Regions from separate parts of the Paenibacillus paludis genome, predicted to be linked through region 2. Evidence: riboswitches for the same ligand, from Rfam matches in the RefSeq annotation. Region 2 holds a riboswitch; each other region holds the start of a gene.
What was found. A riboswitch is a leader RNA that binds a small molecule or an ion and turns the genes downstream of it on or off. The one in region 2 is predicted to bind cyclic di-GMP.

Region 1 (6,653 bases), on a different contig from region 2:
CCCATACGTCCGGCATCGGAGTCAGCCGTATAGAACATCGGGCCTTCAACCGGCACGTCATTGCGGTGAGTACTTAAGGACAACGTACCGGAAGCAAAGGTGTTGCCGGTGTTTTGGGCGGAGCTGGTGAACAAGGCATACGTGCCTCCACCAATGGCGGCGCAGAGCAGCACCACGGAGGAAAATGCGGCAATCAGCATTTTTTTCTTTTTCATCATTGAAGTAAGCTCTCCTTATTAAAAAAGGGGGGACACCCCCCCTTTTTATTTGATTTTTAGCTATAGATCCGTTCGTTATAGTGCTTAGTTATTTTTAGTCTGCTCTGCATCTACTTTAATGGAGGCTGTACCCGACTTGCCTTGGTAGCTGTTGTCAGCTGCTTTCGGGAACTCAGCTTTGACATAAATCGTCTCCGATCCGCCCACAGCAAGCACACGGTCGGCAACGGTAAGCGGTACCGTTCCAGCCGCATCAGAGTATGCGGTAATGACCAGCGGGGTTGCTCCGCCGCCGAGGTCGCCGCCTACAGCCAGCGAGAGATCATAACGCAGCTCAAGCGTTCCTTTGTTGCTAACTACTACAGGTTGGATCTCAGAATCTCCCGGAGCCCAATTTGTGATGTTGAAATATTTCTGCTGAGCTTCATCCTTCTTATCCAGTTCAATCTTGAGCGTGCCAGCAGCAAACGTATTGCCTGTATTCTGTGCGGAACTCGTAAAGATAGCGAAGGATCCCCCGGCAATTAATGTTGCCCCCAGTGCTGTAGTCGCCATTGCCATTGCCATCGTTTTTTTGAGATTTGCCATTGTTATTTGTCTCCTCCTGGATCTCCATGAATGGAGTATGTTATGAATTATTTATTGAATCTTCCCTAACCACGTTAGGAGAAGCATCAACCGTTCGTAACAGGCGGGGATTCTCCGGGCGCAAGCTGCACCTCTACAGGATCCTCCATGCGCATGATCGATTTGAAGATTGTAATAAGGGAAGAGATGACCAGAAAAATCCCCGGAATAACCATTACGACAATAATCCCGGCGGTCGATTTTACCCAGTTCATGAAATATCCCAGAAACGGAACGGTAAAGTCCGCGTACTGTGCAACAACATTACTTGAAGGAATAGGATCTGCATCCTGCGCATCGTTATTGTCGCCTTTGGTGATATACTGGGTGTTTTCTCCCGAGCCGAGCACGCTGACAATGCGGTGGGTAATCAGGCTGTTTGATCCATCCAGAGCTTTGTAAGTGATTACATCTCCTGGTTTAAAAGATCCCTGACTCTGTTCACTCACCGGTTTGACGGCAATGACAGCCCCCGTCTGAATTCCGGGCTCCATGGAGCCGGAGAGCACCGTTAGAATTTCCTTGCCCAGAATCTTGGGCGTTCCGCCATTCATCCGGCTAGTGATTGCAGATACCAGCGTAAGTAGAAAAATGAGAATTAACGCATACATCAATAGGTTACGAGTCCATTTAAGTATCACTGGAGAGCACCGCCTTGTTTAGAATACGCCTTGCTTTTCGCCTATTTTTACCGTTATGCTGTCAGGATTCGCGTCCGGGGCAGGGGCTTCAGGCTCAGCAGTCTTATCAGGCTTTGCTTGCTCCTCAGCTTCGAGCTTCGCTTTCTCCTCGGCTTCGAGTTTCGTCTTCTTCTCAGCCTCGAGTTTCGCTTTCTCCTCAGCTTCGAGCTTCGCCTTCTTCTCAGCCTCGAGTTTCGCTTTCTCCTCGGCTTCGAGCTTCGCCTTTTCTTCCGCTTCGAGCTTCGCCTTCTTCTCAGCCTCTTTCAGTCCTTGGATCACGTCAGCGGCCTCTGTATGCATCAACGAGGTTTCGTCCGCATAACTCCTAGCCTGTTCGGCCGCGGTCGATGCCTGATGATAGGCTGCCTGCACATAAGCGTCCACTCTTCTGATGGAGCTTAGCTTTCTAACCATCTCCTGAAATTCGCCCAGCGTTAGATTGGCTTGGCTGAGCAATTGTTCGAATACCGGGATATCGTTATTTTGTGCGGCTGTTAATTGATTAAAATCGACCTCATATGGAGAAAGTCTCTGGTTCACTTCATTGACTTGCTGCTCCAGCTCTAATTGCGAGCGTGTTAGATAGCCTTGAAGCTCAGCTAAAAAAGCAGCCGCGCCGGCCGCAGCCTCACGCGTTTGTGCAGCAGCCTCTTGAATACCTCCAATACGTCCCTCTGCGGTCTCCGAGTCCGTATTCTTATCCGTTATCTCCGCTAGCACCTCTCTCGCCGCTTCACGCTGCTGGACCGCAAGCTTCATCGCTTCGCTGGCTTGGTTGGCAATGTGATCGACCGTGCTTGGAAACACAAATGCTGTGGTGATATTGGATGATTCGGTTGCTGCGACGTTAGTCAGCAATGCATACGTGGGCGTTGTAATTTGGCCGATGCCATAAGCCGAAATCACTACGATCCCTGCAATTTGGGGAAGCGTATACCGACGGATGTTTCTATTCCGGGAAGAACGTGAAAGCCTCACAGGAGCCTCTCCTTTAGCTGCTTGCAATTTCCTGCAAACAAGGTAATCTATTAACACCCAGCCTTTATGACGAACGATATTCGTTCGTTATTAAGAACCATGACGTAAGTATATGCCATTACTCCTACAAATCAAAAATCTCATTTTGTTGCAATATTCTTAATAAAGAACGATTTATAGTTAAAATTCTGCTTTTAGCTTCATTTTCCTCAGCTTATCGTACTTTTTAACGAACGTTTTCGTATGAAAAATCTAAATGATACCGCAGAGGGAATGAAAATAATGGGAATGTGGAGTGGAAACGACATAAAAGGGGGATCATTCATACCGGAACTGATTCTATAGTGCTTTGTCCGTCTTCCGGTTATTTGTTATACTGTAACAAAAAGTACGGAGGGGCGTTTTTATCGTGCCAGATAATATGGGAAGTCGCATCCACCATCTCCGTCTGGAAAAAGGCTTGTCTCTTTCGGAGCTTGCGGATAAGGCTGATGTGGCGAAATCATACTTAAGCAATGTGGAAAGAAATATACAATCTAACCCCTCTATTCAATTTATTGAAAAAATCGCTGACGCACTTCAGGTATCCATTCATGCGCTGCTTTACGGCGAGCCTTCCGATGTGCAGGAGTCACCTCTGGATGGAGAATGGTCCCGGCTCGTACTGGAAGCTATGGCTTCGGGTATAAGCAAGCGGGAATTCAAAGAGTTCTTGGACTATCAAAAATGGCGGCTGGAGCAGAAGGATTCCTGATTCATGCAGGTTCCTTCTACTTCCGGTCATACAGAAAGGGCACAGCGGAGAGATCCGCTGTGCCCTTTCTGTATGTACAAAAACTTTTAACAACCAACTGCTACATCGCCTGCAAAGTCTTCTCATTAAAAAATTGGCGGATTTCATCCGCTTTGATGCCCGCCTGCTTAGCCGACATCAGCAAATAGACCCATTCTAAATCCAGATCAACTGTCTGCAGTTCTCCGTTGTTCCCCTGGTTGGACTTATCCAAGAAATCTCCTCCTAAGATTACGCGTCCCCAGGCAGTCCGGCCGTCGTAGTATTTCTACATTAGACCCGAGACTTTGTGCCCCTGTCTTTCGGCAGGTTTACCCTTTACTGGATCCTTTACATGAAAGGATCTGGTTAGAAATTCATGAAACCGTTATCCGCAATAACATTATACAATATCTTACACGAAAAGTGTGTCGATTTATGGGAATATTGTATAATTAGAAACGAAAAATAATTGATTATTTTGCCAACTGCTTGTACGAATTACTCGATAATCCCAAAAAATTGTAGAACAAGCCTCTTTATCTATATATGTATATATGAAAACTGAAAACAACATTTTTATTTCGTTCATTTCAATCACACCGCCGCATCATTTTCATATAGTTAAGAAACCAAACTTATAATAGTTCTGTATGAATTAGGCACTGAATCATACCGTTTTGCGAACGGATTCAACCAAAGTATGAATTGATTACCCGCCTTGAAAGTTGCACAATAAGATGAGGAATGAAACCGCAAACATCGAAGCTCCACAAGGGCGCCGGCGAAATTTTGGCGCGCGTGGAGTTCATCCGTTAGGAGGATGTATTCATGGCAGCCAAAGATCCCTATAACGAAACTGTGTGGAGCAAGTATTACGGACCCAATCTGGGTTACATCCAAGAGAAATATGAGCAATTTGTAAAAGATCCAACTTTAGTAGAGCATAATTACCGCGATCTCTTCACCCTTTCCGGCCCCCCTCCATTGGCTCCTGATGCCGAACAGGCACCGCTGCCTGTGGTTTCAGGAGATACTGAGTGGCTTAGAAAGGCCGTAAGGGCATCCAAGCTGATCGCCAATATCCGCATACATGGCCATATGGCCGCCAATATCGACCCGCTGGACCGGGGAAACAATCCGATGGCGAAATATTTGGAGTACGAAACCTATGATCTGACCCGCGAGGATTTAATGGCTATGCCCGCCTCGCTGATCTGGGAGAATGCCCCGAATGACGTTCATACTGCTTGGGATGCCGTTCACCGGATGCGCCAGGCCTACACGCAGACCATTGCCTATGAATTCGGGCATGTGCGTGACGAGCAGGAGCTGCGCTGGCTGAACAGCCAGGCGGAATCTACCAGCTCTCCCGCGCCTCTAAACAACACAGAGCGCAAAGAATTGCTGAAAAGGCTGATTCAGGTAGAGCAATTCGAAACTTTCCTTCATAAAACTTTTGTCGGCCAGAAACGCTTCAGCCTGGAAGGCAATGACGCCTTGGTGCCGATGCTGGATGAAATCGTGCGTGCTGCCGCTCATGACGGTGCGGAACATATCCTGATGGGTATGGCGCATCGCGGACGGCTTAACGTCCTGGCTCATATCCTGGGCAAACCTTATGATATTATTTTCTCGGAATTCCATCATTCGCCGAACAAGGAGCTGTTCCCTTCCGAAGGCTCCATGGGCATCAACTACGGCTGGACCGGTGATGTGAAATATCATCTCGGCGCTGACCGCGCCGTCCGTGAAGGAGAAACCGTCCGTACACGGATCACTCTGGCCAACAATCCGAGCCACTTGGAATTCGTCAATCCGGTGGTTGAGGGCTTCACGCGTGCGGCCCAGGAAGACCGCAGCACTCCGGGTCTGCCTAAGCTAAATACGAATAAAGCCATGGCTGTGCTGATGCATGGCGATGCTGCCTTCCCGGGTGAAGGCATCGTGGCCGAAACCCTTAATATCGGCAAGCTTAAAGGTTATCAGAACGGCGGTACAGTGCATATTATCGTCAATAACCGGATCGGATTCACGACGGAAAGTGAGGATTCCCGTTCTACCCACTATGCCAGTGACCTGGCTAAGGGTTATGAAATTCCGATTGTGCATGTCAATGCCGATGATCCGGAGGCTTGTATTGCCGCCGTCCGTCTGGCCAGCGCCTACCGCAATCTGTTCAAGAAGGATTTCGTGATTGACTTGATCGGCTATCGCCGCCATGGACATAATGAAATGGATGATCCGGAAACGACACAGCCGATTGTTTATGGTAAAGTGCGCAATCATCCTACTGTATACAAAGTGTACGCGGAACGGCTGCAGGAGGAGAGAGTTATCACGGCAGAGGACGTTACAGCAATGAACGCCGAAGCTGAAGGCGTACTGCAGCAAGCCTTTGATAAGATGAAGGAAGGCAAGCATAAGAACGCAGAGGCCAAAACCTCAGTTGCACTGGACAGCGCACCTACACCGAAGCGTCCTACAGCGGTTCCGCTTGACAACCTGCAGGAAATTAACCGGGAGCTGCTGTCGGTGCCGGACGGCTTCCAGGTCTATCCGAAGCTGGAGCGGATTCTGCAGCGCCGCAAAGACGCTTTGAATGATGGAGAACGTGTTGACTGGGCACTCGCAGAAGCCCTCGCCTTCGCTACGATTCTGAAGGATGGCACACCGATTCGTCTCAGCGGCCAGGACTCCCAGCGCGGCACCTTCGCGCACCGCCATCTGGTGCTGCATGACAGTGACACAGGGGCACTTTTCTCTCCGCTGCATCAGCTTAAGGACTCCAGCGCCTCCTTCGGGGTGTACAACAGTCCGTTGTCGGAAGCGTCGGTGCTCGGGTATGAATACGGCTATAACGTGTTTGCCCCGGAAACCTTTGTCATCTGGGAAGCGCAGTATGGTGATTTCGCCAACGCCGGACAGGTCATTATCGACCAGTTCATTGCTGCCGGACGCGCCAAATGGACCCAACGCAGCAACCTGGCGATTCTGCTGCCGCATGGTTACGAAGGCCAGGGGCCAGAGCATTCCAGCGGAAGGCTGGAACGGTTCTTGCAGCTGTCGGCTGAAGAGAACTGGACTGTAGCCAATCTGACCTGTGCGTCGCAGTATTTCCACCTGCTCCGACGCCAGGCTGCCCTTTGCGGCAGATCGGATGCCCGCCCGCTGGTGGTCATGGCTCCGAAAAGCCTGATCCGCAACACACGCAGCACTTCCCCGGGAGCCGATCTGGCTTCGGGAAGCTTCCAGCCGGTCCTGCCGGAGCCGCTTCTGGGCAGCAAGCCCGGCGAGGTTAAACGGCTGGTTGTCTGCAGCGGTAAGGTCGCTATCGACCTGCAGACTGAGCTGGATTCAGCCAAGGGGCAGGATTGG
Region 2 (6,653 bases):
ATTGCCGCCATGATTTTCTGCATCAGCTCACAATCAAACTGATTCGTGAAAACCAAACGATCAGTATAGAAAACCTTCGCGTGGCGAATATGCTCAAAAATCACAAACTGGCAAAGTCTATCGCCGATGCGTCCTGGAGTGAGTTCGAACGCCAAATCTCCTACAAGGCGAAATGGTACGGACGCACGGTTAAGATTTCGGATACCTTTGCCCCGACCAGCCAAACATGTTCTGTATGTGGCTTCATCAACCCCGAAGTGAAAAATCTTTCAGTGCGGCAATGGGTCTGCCCAGGTTGTGATACAACGCATGATCGTGATGAAAATGCCGCACAGAATATTATAATGATGGCGGTTTAACTGTCTTGCAAAGAACTGTGAGAACCACAGGGATCGCTTGGTGTACGATTTTTCACATTTGAGAAAATCGATACATTTTGCTTCAAGGAAGCAATGACCCAAGAATCCCCCACCTCTACAGGTGGCGGGAGTGTTCAAAGACAATAAATGAAGAGGGATGCAATTACATAAATATTCAGCTGTAATGATAATGACAAATTGCTTGGTATTATCGAGGCATTTGATTTTAATCAGAAAGTAAATATGGTATCGGTCGGCTATTTTTTGGAGCAAGCCCATTGGGGGAAAGGCATTGCTTCAGAAGCGTTATCCCTATTGATAAGTTACTTGTTTAATGATGCGGATATCAATAGGATTCAAGCTGAAGTAATGCCCCCCAATAGGGCTTCCAAAAAGGTGCTGCTGAAAAACGGCTTCATGAAAGAAGGAACTTTGAGACAAGCCAGTGTATGGTCAGGCAAAGGAATCGTCGATCTTGAAGTGTACAGCATCCTGAAAGATGACTACATCAAATGGCATATCGGATCAGAAGTTCCAGATCCACAATAGAATAGAAGCAAACTCAATGTTTTTTCACTTCGATTTTTGGCAGATCAAAGCTCCAGTTCACATCGGTGAATTTTTTATCCGTTATGACCCGGCGGAGCGTCAGCTCCTCGGGCAGTTCAGTCATGCCTTTGGCTATAAGATAGGCTTCATTTGCATGATTGCCCGTCTCGCCGAATATGACTTTCTCATCCATAGTGTAACCACCTCTAAAAATAACTTTGTATTCTTTTCCTTGACCATCGAGGGCGACCCACTTGTCATTGGCAAATCTGTTGGTGAATTCGCCGCTGACCGACATCCAGCCGGATATTCCCGGTTCATCCTTGATTTCCTTGATCTCCATCTTGTTCACCTTCAGCACATCACCTTGAGCACTAAATACTGCGGGTTTCTCATTAAGCTCATGAGGATGGAACGTCACTGAATCGTTAGACTTGACGGGACTATTGTAACCATCCAGGATGAACCGTACTTGCCGGCTGTCATATGGAAGGCTCTTGAAATAGTAGGTCCAGTGCAGCTTGCCGGCTTGTTCTGTTGGTCTGACAGTGTAGCCGAAGGAAGTGTCGATAATACCTCCAGAGATGTAACTGTTGATTCTTGAAAGTTCTTCACCTTTCTCATCCACAAAATGGAACATGACCCCAAAATCGTGGCTAAAATTAGTTGAATTGGCAGAAATAAGGCTTGCTTCCTCTCCAGTAAGCGAGGTGTTGAATTTCAGTGTGACCCCTGCAGGTGTATGCATCACTTGATCCATCTCCAGCTTCATCCCATCCGGAGTAGTATAGACATGGTCCTTCAAATCTGTGGTTACTGTTAATGCCTGCGCTGCGGTCATATCCGCTTCATAGCTGAAGCTCCAGTCCCCGGCTATCACCTTGTTTGTCTCCAGTTCATGAATATTGCCTTGAATAACTACGGTGCTTCCGGGTGCTTCATCGGGGAATACGTAAGTCAGCAGAAGGGAGGCCTGATCCGGGTTTCCATAAGTATTCTCGTCCATGCTCATGACCGATTTAAGTTCTCCGATACTTTCGCCTGCTTCATTCCGGATTTCCAGCTGGCTGGCATTAAATCTGGACATTGCGTCTTCCGAGGCAAGTCCGTTTTCATCCATGATAGTGATGTTGAGCACCAAACGGGTAGGATCAGCCACTACGTCCTGCAGGGCTAAGGTATAGCCTTTATCGCTTTTCTCTATGTCAGGCTGCTGCACCACACCGAGTATTTTGGCGTCCAGCAGACCAAGCTCTGCCCACTGGTTGGCAAGGAGGAACGGTTTCTGTGGAGGGGTGGACAGCGTCTCTGAGACTGTACCTGATCTGCCAATGAAAAACAGTAATGAAGCAATTCCCATCACTGCAGCAACAGAGCTGCCCCACTTTAAACCTCTTTTTAGGGTGCGGCCCGTTTGCATTCCGGATATCTCGGATAAATTTTGCCCGGAGGCGGGCTGTATCTCTGTATTGCGAACTTGTTCCATAACGCGCTCTGTGAAATCATCAGCTAGATTAGAGCTTGTATACAATTGTGAATCCGTCAGTAGATCGTTATCAGTGCCGGACAAGTCATTGTGATTGGTGTAAGCCCATTTTTTCATTGGAACCCTCCCTGGATTTCGGCCATTGTTTCTTCAGCTTTTGACGGGCGCGGTGGAGACAATTTTTGACCTGGTGCATAGGCATTCCCGTTATCGCTGAGATTTCCTCATAGGATAATTCATTGGTATAACGAAGCAGCAGTACAATCCGGTATCGCTCTGGAAGCTTGGCCAATTTCCGGTGCATTTCAAGCTCGTCTTCCTTACGCATATACTGCTCTTCAGGGGTTGGCCCGTGATCCTTCTCCTCCAGTAAGTTGCTTGTTAGGCCAGGGGATTTCCGCCTTTTCAGTGACCTGAAGTGGTTGATCGCAATGGCGTACAGCCAAGCGGCAAAGCTTGATTGGCCATGATGCTCGCGGAGTTTCTGGTATGCTTTAATAAATGTTTCCTGGGCCAAATCCTGTGCATCCTGGTGACTGGCGCCTATACCGAGCAGCAGACCATACAAGCTCGACTTGTATCTGTCTACGAGTACCGCAAAGGCCTCACGGTTGCCCTGCAGCACTTCGGCAATGATTTGTTCATCGTTTTCCTGTGCCTTCATCCAGTGCCTCCAATTGATTTATTTGTATATAAGACGCACCAGCGCCACAATATTTCTCACTTTTAATAAAAAAAGAAAGATTATGTTCAGATCATACTACACATTGCAGGGGGAAGAGAGAATGAAACAAGACGAAGCAATCCGTCTGGTAGGCTTGGCCGTAAAGGGTGATCCGGCAGTCAGGGCGGTATTTCTGAAAGGTGCACATGCCAGAGGACAGCAGGATGTTTACTCGGATGTTGATTTGTATTGTTTGGTCCACAGCGAGGGCTTGACGGACTTTTTAGCGCGCAGAATATCCCATATGGAGACCTATAAACCGCTGATATTCTGGTCGGAAGCTAACTTCGTAGGCCCGCAAATTGTTGGCGTGTTTGAAGACGGACTGCATTTCGATCTTTATACGGTGACTGAGGAGAGTCTGAAACAAACCGAGCAAATCCTTGTCCTGCATGATCCCGAGGGATGTCTTGCCAACTACAAGGCAGAGAGCTTCCCCATGTCGGATGCGGAGATTACGAGGATCCTTTCCGGTTTCACTTTCAGCCTTCTGGAATTTGAAACCGCGTATCTTCGCGGCGATTTGCTCTGGGCACATCGGCTCGGCAGTCATCTGGCAGCAGATCTAATGGCGGTTCTGCGGCATGTAGTAGATCCTTCTACAGCGCAGCTCGGCATTAAGAGACTGCATCGCAAACTCAGTCCACAGCAACTGGATGAGTTAACAGGAGCGTTAAATGGTCTTGGACCGGATGCATTACCTTCAGGTGTCCAGAAGCTGGTGGACCTCGCTGCAGCGTTAATTGCAGAATTGACCGAAAGGCTGTCAGAGAACTGGAATCAGCGTTTTTTCGATTTTATGGTCAAACGGATCTACGCACTATCGTAACAAAACAGATACAGCGAACAATATTTGAATGTGAGAAAAAAGGAGGATAATGACTGCTATTGTCGAATTATAAATTTAGATAGATAATAAATACCAAAATATGTTTGTGATTCGGAAGCGCCAGCTGATGAACAAAGGCAACTCCGCCGAAAGGCGGAAGACGCAAAGCCACCGGTCTAAACCGCTCACGAAAGCGGCATGACAGCGGGGACGCTCATGTAGTTTGGTTTTTTGTTGTCTAAATACAACAAAAGGAGAATAAAAAAACATGTTTTTGAAGATTCGCCACAAAATAAGGCCAGGTTTAGCGTTTATTCTGGCTGCGGCCTTGGCTGCAGGACCCCTGATTGCTACTCCGGTCCACGCAGCTGCGAATTACACTTTTACAGATGTCAAAACTGCATATAACATGCCGCTTGACTACAACTACAAGTTCACGGGTGACACGATCGCTTCACTGGAGAAGGATAGCAAAGGGGCTTATCAGCTGTACTTACATAACTGGAAGAAGAAGACGACGGAGAAAGTCACTTCTACTAACACGTTCAAAACGAACCTGCAGCTCCTGGGAGACAGTGTTTATTATTATGAGTCTACAATTGAAGTGACTAAACGAATTAATATCTACCCGAAGAAGCTGGTACAGTACAATTTGAAAACAAAAAAAACAAGCGAGCTTCCGCTGGAAGTGAAAACTCCGGAATTACTGGGTGTGGGTGACAAATATTATGCACACAGCAGTGGCTCAGATTTTTACTTCACTAACAAAACGACGCTGGAAACTCAGACCATCAATGATCTCGGTTTTGATCAGGTCCACCAGTTTGTAGATGACAAGTTCATCTATAGCAAATGGGACACCGGCACGTTGTATCTGTATGATCTGCCAAGTTCAAAAACAATTGAGCTTTACAAGCTGAAAGAAAATGAATCCTTCAACCTCGTAGCTTCGAATGGTAAAGATATTGTCTGGATGATTGACTCCAAAGAAGTGGATGCTGCCGGCAAGACCAAAAATTATTTCATTTATATGACGATGGACCGCAGTAAAGCCGGAGCTCCGGTTAAAGTATTGCTTAAACGTGAATGGGTAAATGGCGACCGGAATGATCTATTAATCGTGGGTGACAATTATGCGGTGTTCTCGGAAATGATGAACAATAAACTGGTAGCCCGCGGAGTGAACCTCCGAAACGGGGAACTCTTTTTGCTTGGGGAACGAAACCGCAGTGCGGACAATCTTGTGTATTTCAATAAAGACACACTGATCTCACGCGACGCAAATGACTATATTGTGCTTCGTACAATAGTCAGAACGCCATAAATGAATTTTCAGAAACTATCAAAAAAACAGTGCAATTTGACGATAGTAGTAAAGCGGTAAATTTTGGGTATGAACCTATTTCCAATGAATCCCGCAACCGCAAATTGAAAAAAAACAACTAGAGGAGTGTCGTTAAAAAATGATCGCAGAAACTAAAATGTACCCGGAATTCAACACCATCTTCATCAGCTTGCATGGATTTGCCGAATTGGCTGAAACGGTAAAAGAAGTGGAAATATTCGAGGCGTCCATGCCGACTTTGCCGATCCACGAGATGTCTCTGATTATTGACTGCAACGATATGGCGCCCTTCAAGCCGGAGATACTACCGGTTCTGGAACGCTGCTATGTGCTGTATAACGGTTTTAAACATGCGGTTCTGGTGAATCCGAAGAAAGTAGTAGCCAAATCTCAATTACAGAGAGTAGCTCCAAGCGCCGGATTTAAAGGACATTTTGTGGATACGGTGGAAGAGGCTTGGGCAATCGTTAAATCCTAAATCGTATATCCTAAATCTAAAGCAGAGGGTGGTCAACCATGGCTAATGTCAAAATAGTAAGCACCGAAGTGTACCATCCTGCCTATAAGATCAGCAATGAGGAATTGGCTCTGCAGGCCGGATCTTCAGCGGACAAGCTTATCGGCATTTGGGAGTTCTTTGGCCGTAAGGATCGTTATTACGCGGCGGACTATGAAGAGAGCACGCTTTATATGGCTATTGAAGCATCCAAAAAGCTATTGAAGAGCTGTGGGCTCAGCGGAAGCGATTTGGATATGATCGTATTCTCCTCAGGAACACATGATTTCAGCGCTCCGACAGATGCTGCATTTGTGCATCAGGCGCTGGAGGGTAAAGATTCCTGCATTATCTATGACAGCAATGCCAACTGTGTAGGTATGGTTGTCGCTGCTGACCAAGCAGCCCGATCCATGATATCCACTCCCAGAGTGAGATACGCACTCATTGTAGGGTCGGAGCAGATTGCCCGTTTCTACAAAGAAGGGGACCTGGCGTCCAAGGGCCTTTGCGGAGATGCGGCCTGTGCGGTTCTGCTGGAGAGAGTGGAGGATACGGATTCCGGTCTGATAGATTCGGCTTACTACACCAATACGCAGAAGGCGGAGGATATGCAGTTCCCTGCCGGAGGCATGACGCAAATGTACGGAGAACATCTGTCGCTTGAAGAGAAGAAAATTTATCTTCATCCGGAGTATAACGTCAATGTGGCTTTCCCGACAGCGGTATCCAATATTGAGCAGCTGCTTCAGGAACATGGATATACCAAAAGTGATGTGAAGCACTATATCCTTAGTCAGTTAAACTTGAGCGTCATTAAAGATATCGCGGGCAAGCTGGACGAGGAACTCGTTAAATTCCCTTA
Region 3 (6,653 bases), on a different contig from region 2:
ACGTATAACAGATGGATTGAAATCTAAACGATTGTTGTATAATAACCCTGAAAACGTAGGAAACACCCTATAAAAAGGCCGCTTCCGGGGATTGTCTCTCCCGAAAGCGGCCTTGGTTATATTTAGAACATGGCGTCTAGACTGCTATTGGCCCGAGTGTGATTCAATGAAAGCCTCAGCGTTTTCGTCTGCTGGTTTTTGCCGTTCTGCTCAGCAGCAGACCTACTCCGGCAATAGCGAGACCGGTAATATAATAAGGTGCCGGGCTGGCTTCGCCCGTCTGCGGCAGACTCTCGGCTGGATCCACTGGCCCCAGCGGAATTTCTTCATCAAGAATAATCTCTTCATCCGGTACCGAAGCAGGTACTGGGACCGTCGCTGGAGTAGTCTCCGGCGTTGGCTGCACAGGCGAAGATATGGTCACAGGGCCCAAAGGCAGCGGATCCTCATCAATCGTAATCTCCTGATCGTCATTCGTACCAATCACCGTTGGTGTCGGCGTTGGTGTCGGGTCAACCGTTGGCGCTACACTCGTCGGCGCTGGCGTCGGGTCAACCGTTGGCGCTACACTCGTCGGCGCTGGTGTCGGGTCTACCGTTGGCGCTACGCTCGTCGGAGCTGGCGTTGGGTCTACCGTTGGCGCTACACTTGTCGGCGCTGGCGTTGGGTCAACCGTTGGCGCTACACTCGTCGGCGCTGGCGTCGGGTCAACCGTTGGCACTACACTCGACGGTGCTGGCGTCGGGTCTACTGTTGGCGCTACGCTCGTCGGCGCTGGCGTTGGTTCTACCGTTGGCAACGGCGTTGGTACCGGTGTTGGTACCGGTGTCGGCACCGGTGTTGGCGTTGGTGTCGGCGTTGGTGTCGGCACCGGTGTTAGCGTTGGTGTCGGCACCGGTGTTGGTGTCGGCGTTGGTGTCGGCGTCGCTGTTGGTGTCGGCGTCGCTGTTGGTGTTGGTGTCGGCACCGGTGTTGGTGTCGGCGTCGCTGTTGGTGTCGGCGTCACTGTTGGTGTTGGTGTTGGTGTTGGTGTTGGTGTCGGTACCGGCGTTGGCGTTGGTGTAGGTGTTGGCGTCGGCACCGGTGTTGGCGTTGGTGTTGGCGTCGGCGTTGGCGTCGGTGTCGCCGTCGCCGTTGGTGTCGCCGTCGCTGTTGGTGTCGGTGTCGCCGTCGGCGTTGGTGTCGGCACCGGTGTTGGCGTTGGTGTCGCCGTCGGTGTTGGCGTCGGCGTTGGTGTCGCCGTCGCTGTTGGTGTCGGCGTTGGCGTTGCCGTCGCCGTTGGTGTCGGTGTCGCCGTCGGTGTTGGCGTTGGTACCGGCGTTGGTGTCTCCGTCGGTGTTGGTGTAGGCGTTGGTACCGGCGTTGGCGTTGGCGTCGGTGTCGCCGTCGGTGTTGGTGTCGGCGTTGGTACCGGCGTTGGCGTTGGCGTCGCCGTCGGTGTTGGCACCGGTGTCGGCACCGGTGTTGGTGTCGGCGTCGGCGTCGCCGTTGGCGTTGCTGTCGGTGTCACCGTCGGTGTTGGCGTCGACGTCGGTGTTGGCGTCGCCGTTGGTGTCGGTGTCGGCGTTGGTGTCGGTGTCGGCGTTGGTGTCGCCGTCGGTGTTGGCGTCGCCGTCGGTATCGGCGTCGGTGTTGGCGTCGCCGTCGGTATCGGCGTTGGTGTCGGTGTCGCCGTCGGTATCGGCGTTGGTGTCGGTGTCGCCGTCGCCGTCGCCGTCGGTGTTGGCGTCGCCGTCGGTGTTGGTGTTGGTGTTGGTGTTGGTGTTGGTGTCGGTGTTGGTGTCGGTATCGGCGTCGGTGTTGGCGTCGGTATCGGCGTTGGTGTTGGTGTTGGTGTCGGTATCGGCGTCGGTGTTGGCGTCGCCGTCGGTATCGGCGTTGGTGTCGGTGTCGCCGTCGCCGTCGCCGTCGGTGTTGGCGTCGCCGTCGGTGTTGGTGTTGGTGTTGGTGTTGGTGTTGGTGTCGGTGTTGGTGTCGGTATCGGCGTCGGTGTTGGCGTCGGTATCGGCGTTGGTGTTGGTGTTGGTGTCGGTATCGGCGTCGGTGTTGGCGTCGCCGTCGGTATCGGCGTTGGTGTCGGTGTCGCCGTCGCCGTCGCCGTCGGTGTTGGCGTCGCCGTCGGTGTTGGTGTTGGTGTTGGTGTTGGTGTTGGTGTCGGTGTTGGTGTCGGTATCGGCGTCGGTGTTGGCGTCGGTATCGGCGTTGGTGTTGGTGTTGGTGTCGGTATCGGCGTCGGTGTTGGCGTCGCCGTCGGTATCGGCGTTGGTGTCGGTGTCGCCGTCGCCGTCGCCGTCGGTGTTGGCGTCGCCGTCGGTGTTGGTGTTGGTGTTGGTGTTGGTGTTGGTGTCGGTGTTGGTGTCGGTATCGGCGTCGGTGTTGGCGTCGGTATCGGCGTTGGTGTTGGTGTTGGTGTCGGTATCGGCGTCGGTGTTGGCGTCGCCGTCGGTATCGGCGTTGGTGTCGGTGTCGCCGTCGGTATCGGCGTCGGTGTTGGTGTTGGTGTCGGTGTTGGTGTCGGCCCGACTGGCGGCACCGTTCCCTCAAAGGTATGATGATGCATCTGAATATAACCGCTGAATCCTTTTGCAATAAGGGTACCATGCAGCTCAGCTCGGCTGAATGCCACAAAGGCATGAGGCGCTAACATGGTGCCTTCAATGGTTGTGTTGCCATTTGCTACAGAAGAAGCTTCGTAGAAGTTGAACAGCACATTGTGAGGTTTGCCGTTCCACATTTGAAAATCCGGAATGACGACCTTATTCCCGCTTACATTGATAATTACCGTGGCATTTCCTGCAATGTTGAACTGGAGACCGTTGGTAACCGCCAAATCCGCAGCAGTCAAATGAATGACATTAAAGGAATCCGGAGCGTTAATCGTCATTTCCCCTCCATCTCTGACAAAGGGCTGCGTTTGTTTCAGAGCAGCGAGTTCACTCGAACGCTGAATCAAAAATTGCTCCTCAGCTTGAAAATCGATCGGATGGTCCTGCCGCGTACCTCCTTTAAGATCAGCTCCTGAACTTTTCATGCTGCCTCCATACACAGAGGTGCCATAAACTGTTCCATTTGAAAAGTCGATGTCTTTGCCGGCGATAAGCACATCTCCGCCCACAGCATCCTTGGATACTCCATATCCCTGAAGAGTAATATTCCCTGCAGCAGCAAGCCGTCCGTGAATCTGGTCATTGCTTTGCGAGAAATCTCCAAAGATAAAGGCATTGAAATTCCCGGCGACTCCCAGCACCGGTGTTGGGGTGTACGGCATACTTGCCGCCGCCTCTGCATTGATCCCCGGATGAAGCATATTGCCGATGGTTAAAATCCCCGTCAGAATCAAGGCTAATGATTTTTTCTTCAACAACGATATGCACCTCCTATGTAACTATTCTATGAATGCACAGATTAGCCCGTAACAACAAAAAGACCGCCAAGAAGGGTTAGCTTCATGGCGGCCGGACGATCATGGCACCTTTAGAGTGCTGTAGATTCCTGACTTTGCGTCCCGCTCTTTCGAACGGTTTGCGATTATACATGAGAAGTTGGTAACAGTTGTATTCTATGTAGTCTATGACTTTTGTTACTTTCGGACTAGAATCAGTCTATCTCTTCACCCCTCCGTTTGTCAATCTATTCCTTATTTTTTTTGATAGATTCTCTTAAAAAGTCCTCAATCCCGCATCACATAAGGGTTTCGTTGTATTTACCGATCATATAAAACAAATTTTCAATATTAAAAATTAGTATATTCGAACCACTTTTCAACTTATGTCGAAACGGCAAAAAAACTGTCGCCAGCTCTTGGCAGCAGTTTTTAGTCATTGTCAATTTTACACAAGTCAGCGGGCAACAGCCGGACTTAGAATTTGTATATTTTATAACAGCTGAACCCAGCCGATCATGGACATCCATAGTGGAACACTTAGAAACAACCCGAACAACAACCCGCGGCGGAGACTTCCCTCATAATTCATCACAATTCTCCTTATCAATGAGCTTTATTTTTCAATATTTATTATTTCAATTTTAATATAAAATAATTCTTATAATTATTTTGTGAATTATGTCACATTGTTTCAGTTGTTTAGAAATTCCATTGATTAATTTTTGAATAATCGGTTAAAATACGAATATACGTTCTTATTAGAGGTGATTGAATTTATGCATAGAGCGGAGAGTAACGATAATACACTGGTCAAATCCTATATATTGCTTCCGCTGATTTTATCAGCCTTTGAACGGGATTCAGCCATTATGTCGACACAACTGCGGACCCCCGCCCCATACATGGATGTTCTCCGTACTGCTGCGAATGCGGCTACTGCCGATCTGAGGGATGTGCGCGCCGAAATGAGGAAACGCGGAGTTAAGGTCTATGAACAGCAGCGGCTCCAGGTCGGCATCGAGGCCAAATTTATATGCCGGGGATATCATGAACGGATGCTGCTGCTGGATGACGTCATCGCTGCACAGGCCGCTATCCATATGCGCAAATACCTGGGACTCGATATCTCCGGCTACCACAGCTATGAGGAACAGTACAAAAACAAATCCGGCCCTCAAGCAAGCCTATAGCCTTTGGTGCGTTGAAGAATAAAAACAGGCCTCGCCATGGGAGTCGGCAAGACCTGTAAAGTACCCGCTATAGATTACATTAAAACCTTCCAATAACCCAATGTGCCGAAAATAACTACCAGCGCCACGGGATATAGAATTCTCCGGCTTACCTTATCCTTAAACGTAAGAAATAAACATAACATGCAAAGCCACGCAATAAGAAGACTGCCCATTTCCTATGCATACGCTCCTTCCTGAACACCTGATTGGCTCCGGCAGAGATAAGATACACAAAGCCCTATATTTAAAAAGATACCCGGACAGCATCCCATTCATACCTATATTTCACCGAACCGCCGGTACTGTCATAACATTTTCCGTCTATCCAGTTAGACTTGCCGGTCTGAAATTCCATAAGCGCTTCACCGCTTTCTTTGCAGAACAGGATGCTCCCAGAAGCCCAGTCGGCCTTTGGCCGGAATGTTGTCCTCAAGCGGAGTGACCCCCGTCAGTTCCCAGGCAAACCGTCCCTCCCTATAATCTCCAAAGATATATTCGCTGCCGTAGGGCCAGCCTTCTTCAGCCATACCAGCTGTAACTTCATAACAGTTTATCAGCGATCCTGTCGCTACAATCGCTCCGGCAGGCAAATTGTCCGCTGTAAGACCATGACGGGCGAGCACCGATCGGAAAGGCTCCCGTAAGCATACTGCCTTATCAATCTTCAAACCGGCATGAATGGCGATTTCACCCCGGTAAGCCGTTCTCCAGGAACGGGTCTCGAATGATTTTTCACCAAGAGCAACGAGCGTCGCCCAAGGCTGCCGTATAGTCAGGCATCGCATAACATTCTGCCCCCTCTCTGCAACAAAGGAAAGGCGCAGCCCACCGGGAATCCGGAAAACCGCGCCGCATATAGTTTTTTTGAGATGCTGGTGAAGGAAATTGCCCCCGGCTTAAGCATTATGAGCGTAACCCACACCTATCTGTAAGGTTCAATTAGGTTCTGTATGATCTTTGCGGCGCTTCACTACTCATTATAAGGTTCAATAAGGTTTTGTAAAGTTCCTCTCGACGGTAGAAGAAATGTTAGATGGCTGGCTGCCTACTCCAAGGTTAAGGCCCCGGCTTCACTTGGTGCTGCAACTTTTTCCAAATCAGCAAGTCTAACTAAAAAAAGAAAAGGATGGATCAACTTGAAAAAAACATTATTTTTGTTTTTTACTGTATTGTTTATCTTTTCAATCGGCGGTACAGCGAATGCTGCTAACCCCCTAAAACTAAATGTAAACGGGGCGGTACAGGATGAGTTACCTTCTCCTTTGGTCAGGAAGAACGTGAGTTATGTTCCTATTCGCACTGCGCAGTCTTTGGGTTATAAGGTGACCTGGAACAGCAGATCCAAAACGGTTTTGGTTGTTGACCCGCATACTTCGGACACATTGAGCCTTGCCGTCGGCAGCGGTGCTGCGAGGATAAATGAGAAAAAACTAGAATTAGATACGCCGCCTTTTGTTGAAAAAAACACCGTTTATGTCCCGTTACGGTTCATGAGCGGAAGTTTCGGAACGCTTGTTCATTGGGATTCGAAGAATAACGGTATTGTGATTATTTCTCCAAATCCGGAGATTCAGAAAGAATTGAACAGCGGCGATCTGGCTAAAGCAAGGTTAGCCGTCATTGGTTTGCCGCGGGTTCAATTTTACTATTCCACTGTGCATCCGGAAGGCCCTATGACTAGTTTTATTTACACTGAAAATGACTATTCTAAGTGGTATTTCCTACACAGCGATAGCATTTATTATTACGAGTTGAAGAATGGATACATGAGCCTTGTTTGGGAAGGTCAGATGTCGGCTAAGACTCAGGAAAACTCATCTAGTCCTTTGGCCAAATTTTTGGGTACAGGCATAGATACCCTCTGGGGGGAGCAACCAAAATTAACGTCCAGGCTCATCTACTTTGAAGATAGAATATTCCCTTATGATGAAGGAGAATATGGAATTATTGGTGCGGATGGGTCGGTAGAGTTCTCTCATAAGGTTGTAAACCCTAAACAATTGAGTGACATTATCGTTAATTTCAAAGAAGAAAAT

Region 1: another riboswitch for cyclic di-GMP. It lies ahead of ACAN56_RS09170 (anti-repressor SinI family protein); the one in region 2 lies ahead of ACAN56_RS08060 (hypothetical protein).
Region 3: another riboswitch for cyclic di-GMP. It lies ahead of ACAN56_RS09910 (collagen-binding domain-containing protein); the one in region 2 lies ahead of ACAN56_RS08060 (hypothetical protein).

What each region holds. Positions count from the first base shown of each region.
Region 1 covers NZ_JBGJZP010000004.1:102,433-109,085, reverse strand. The annotation lists gene ACAN56_RS09195 (TasA family protein) at 1-218, opposite strand, end outside; gene ACAN56_RS09190 (TasA family protein) at 303-806, opposite strand; gene sipW (signal peptidase I SipW) at 893-1,486, opposite strand; gene ACAN56_RS09180 (hypothetical protein) at 1,505-2,503, opposite strand; gene ACAN56_RS09175 (helix-turn-helix domain-containing protein) at 2,925-3,257, shown strand; gene ACAN56_RS09170 (anti-repressor SinI family protein) at 3,358-3,510, opposite strand; cyclic di-GMP riboswitch class I at 3,538-3,622, opposite strand; gene ACAN56_RS09165 (2-oxoglutarate dehydrogenase E1 component) at 4,107-6,653, shown strand, end outside.
Region 2 covers NZ_JBGJZP010000003.1:320,815-327,467, forward strand. The annotation lists gene tnpB (IS200/IS605 family element RNA-guided endonuclease TnpB) at 1-359, shown strand, start outside; partial or broken gene ACAN56_RS08040 (GNAT family N-acetyltransferase) at 531-908, shown strand; gene ACAN56_RS08045 (DUF4179 domain-containing protein) at 922-2,511, opposite strand; gene ACAN56_RS08050 (RNA polymerase sigma factor) at 2,480-3,058, opposite strand; gene ACAN56_RS08055 (nucleotidyltransferase domain-containing protein) at 3,180-3,947, shown strand; cyclic di-GMP riboswitch class I at 4,074-4,165, shown strand; gene ACAN56_RS08060 (hypothetical protein) at 4,216-5,271, shown strand; gene ACAN56_RS08065 (hypothetical protein) at 5,411-5,770, shown strand; gene ACAN56_RS08070 (ketoacyl-ACP synthase III) at 5,809-6,653, shown strand, end outside.
Region 3 covers NZ_JBGJZP010000004.1:243,609-250,261, reverse strand. The annotation lists gene ACAN56_RS09910 (collagen-binding domain-containing protein) at 176-3,364, opposite strand; cyclic di-GMP riboswitch class I at 3,448-3,537, opposite strand; gene ACAN56_RS09905 (YhjD family protein) at 4,162-4,575, shown strand; gene ACAN56_RS09900 (ASCH domain-containing protein) at 4,980-5,402, opposite strand; gene ACAN56_RS09895 (copper amine oxidase N-terminal domain-containing protein) at 5,754-6,653, shown strand, end outside.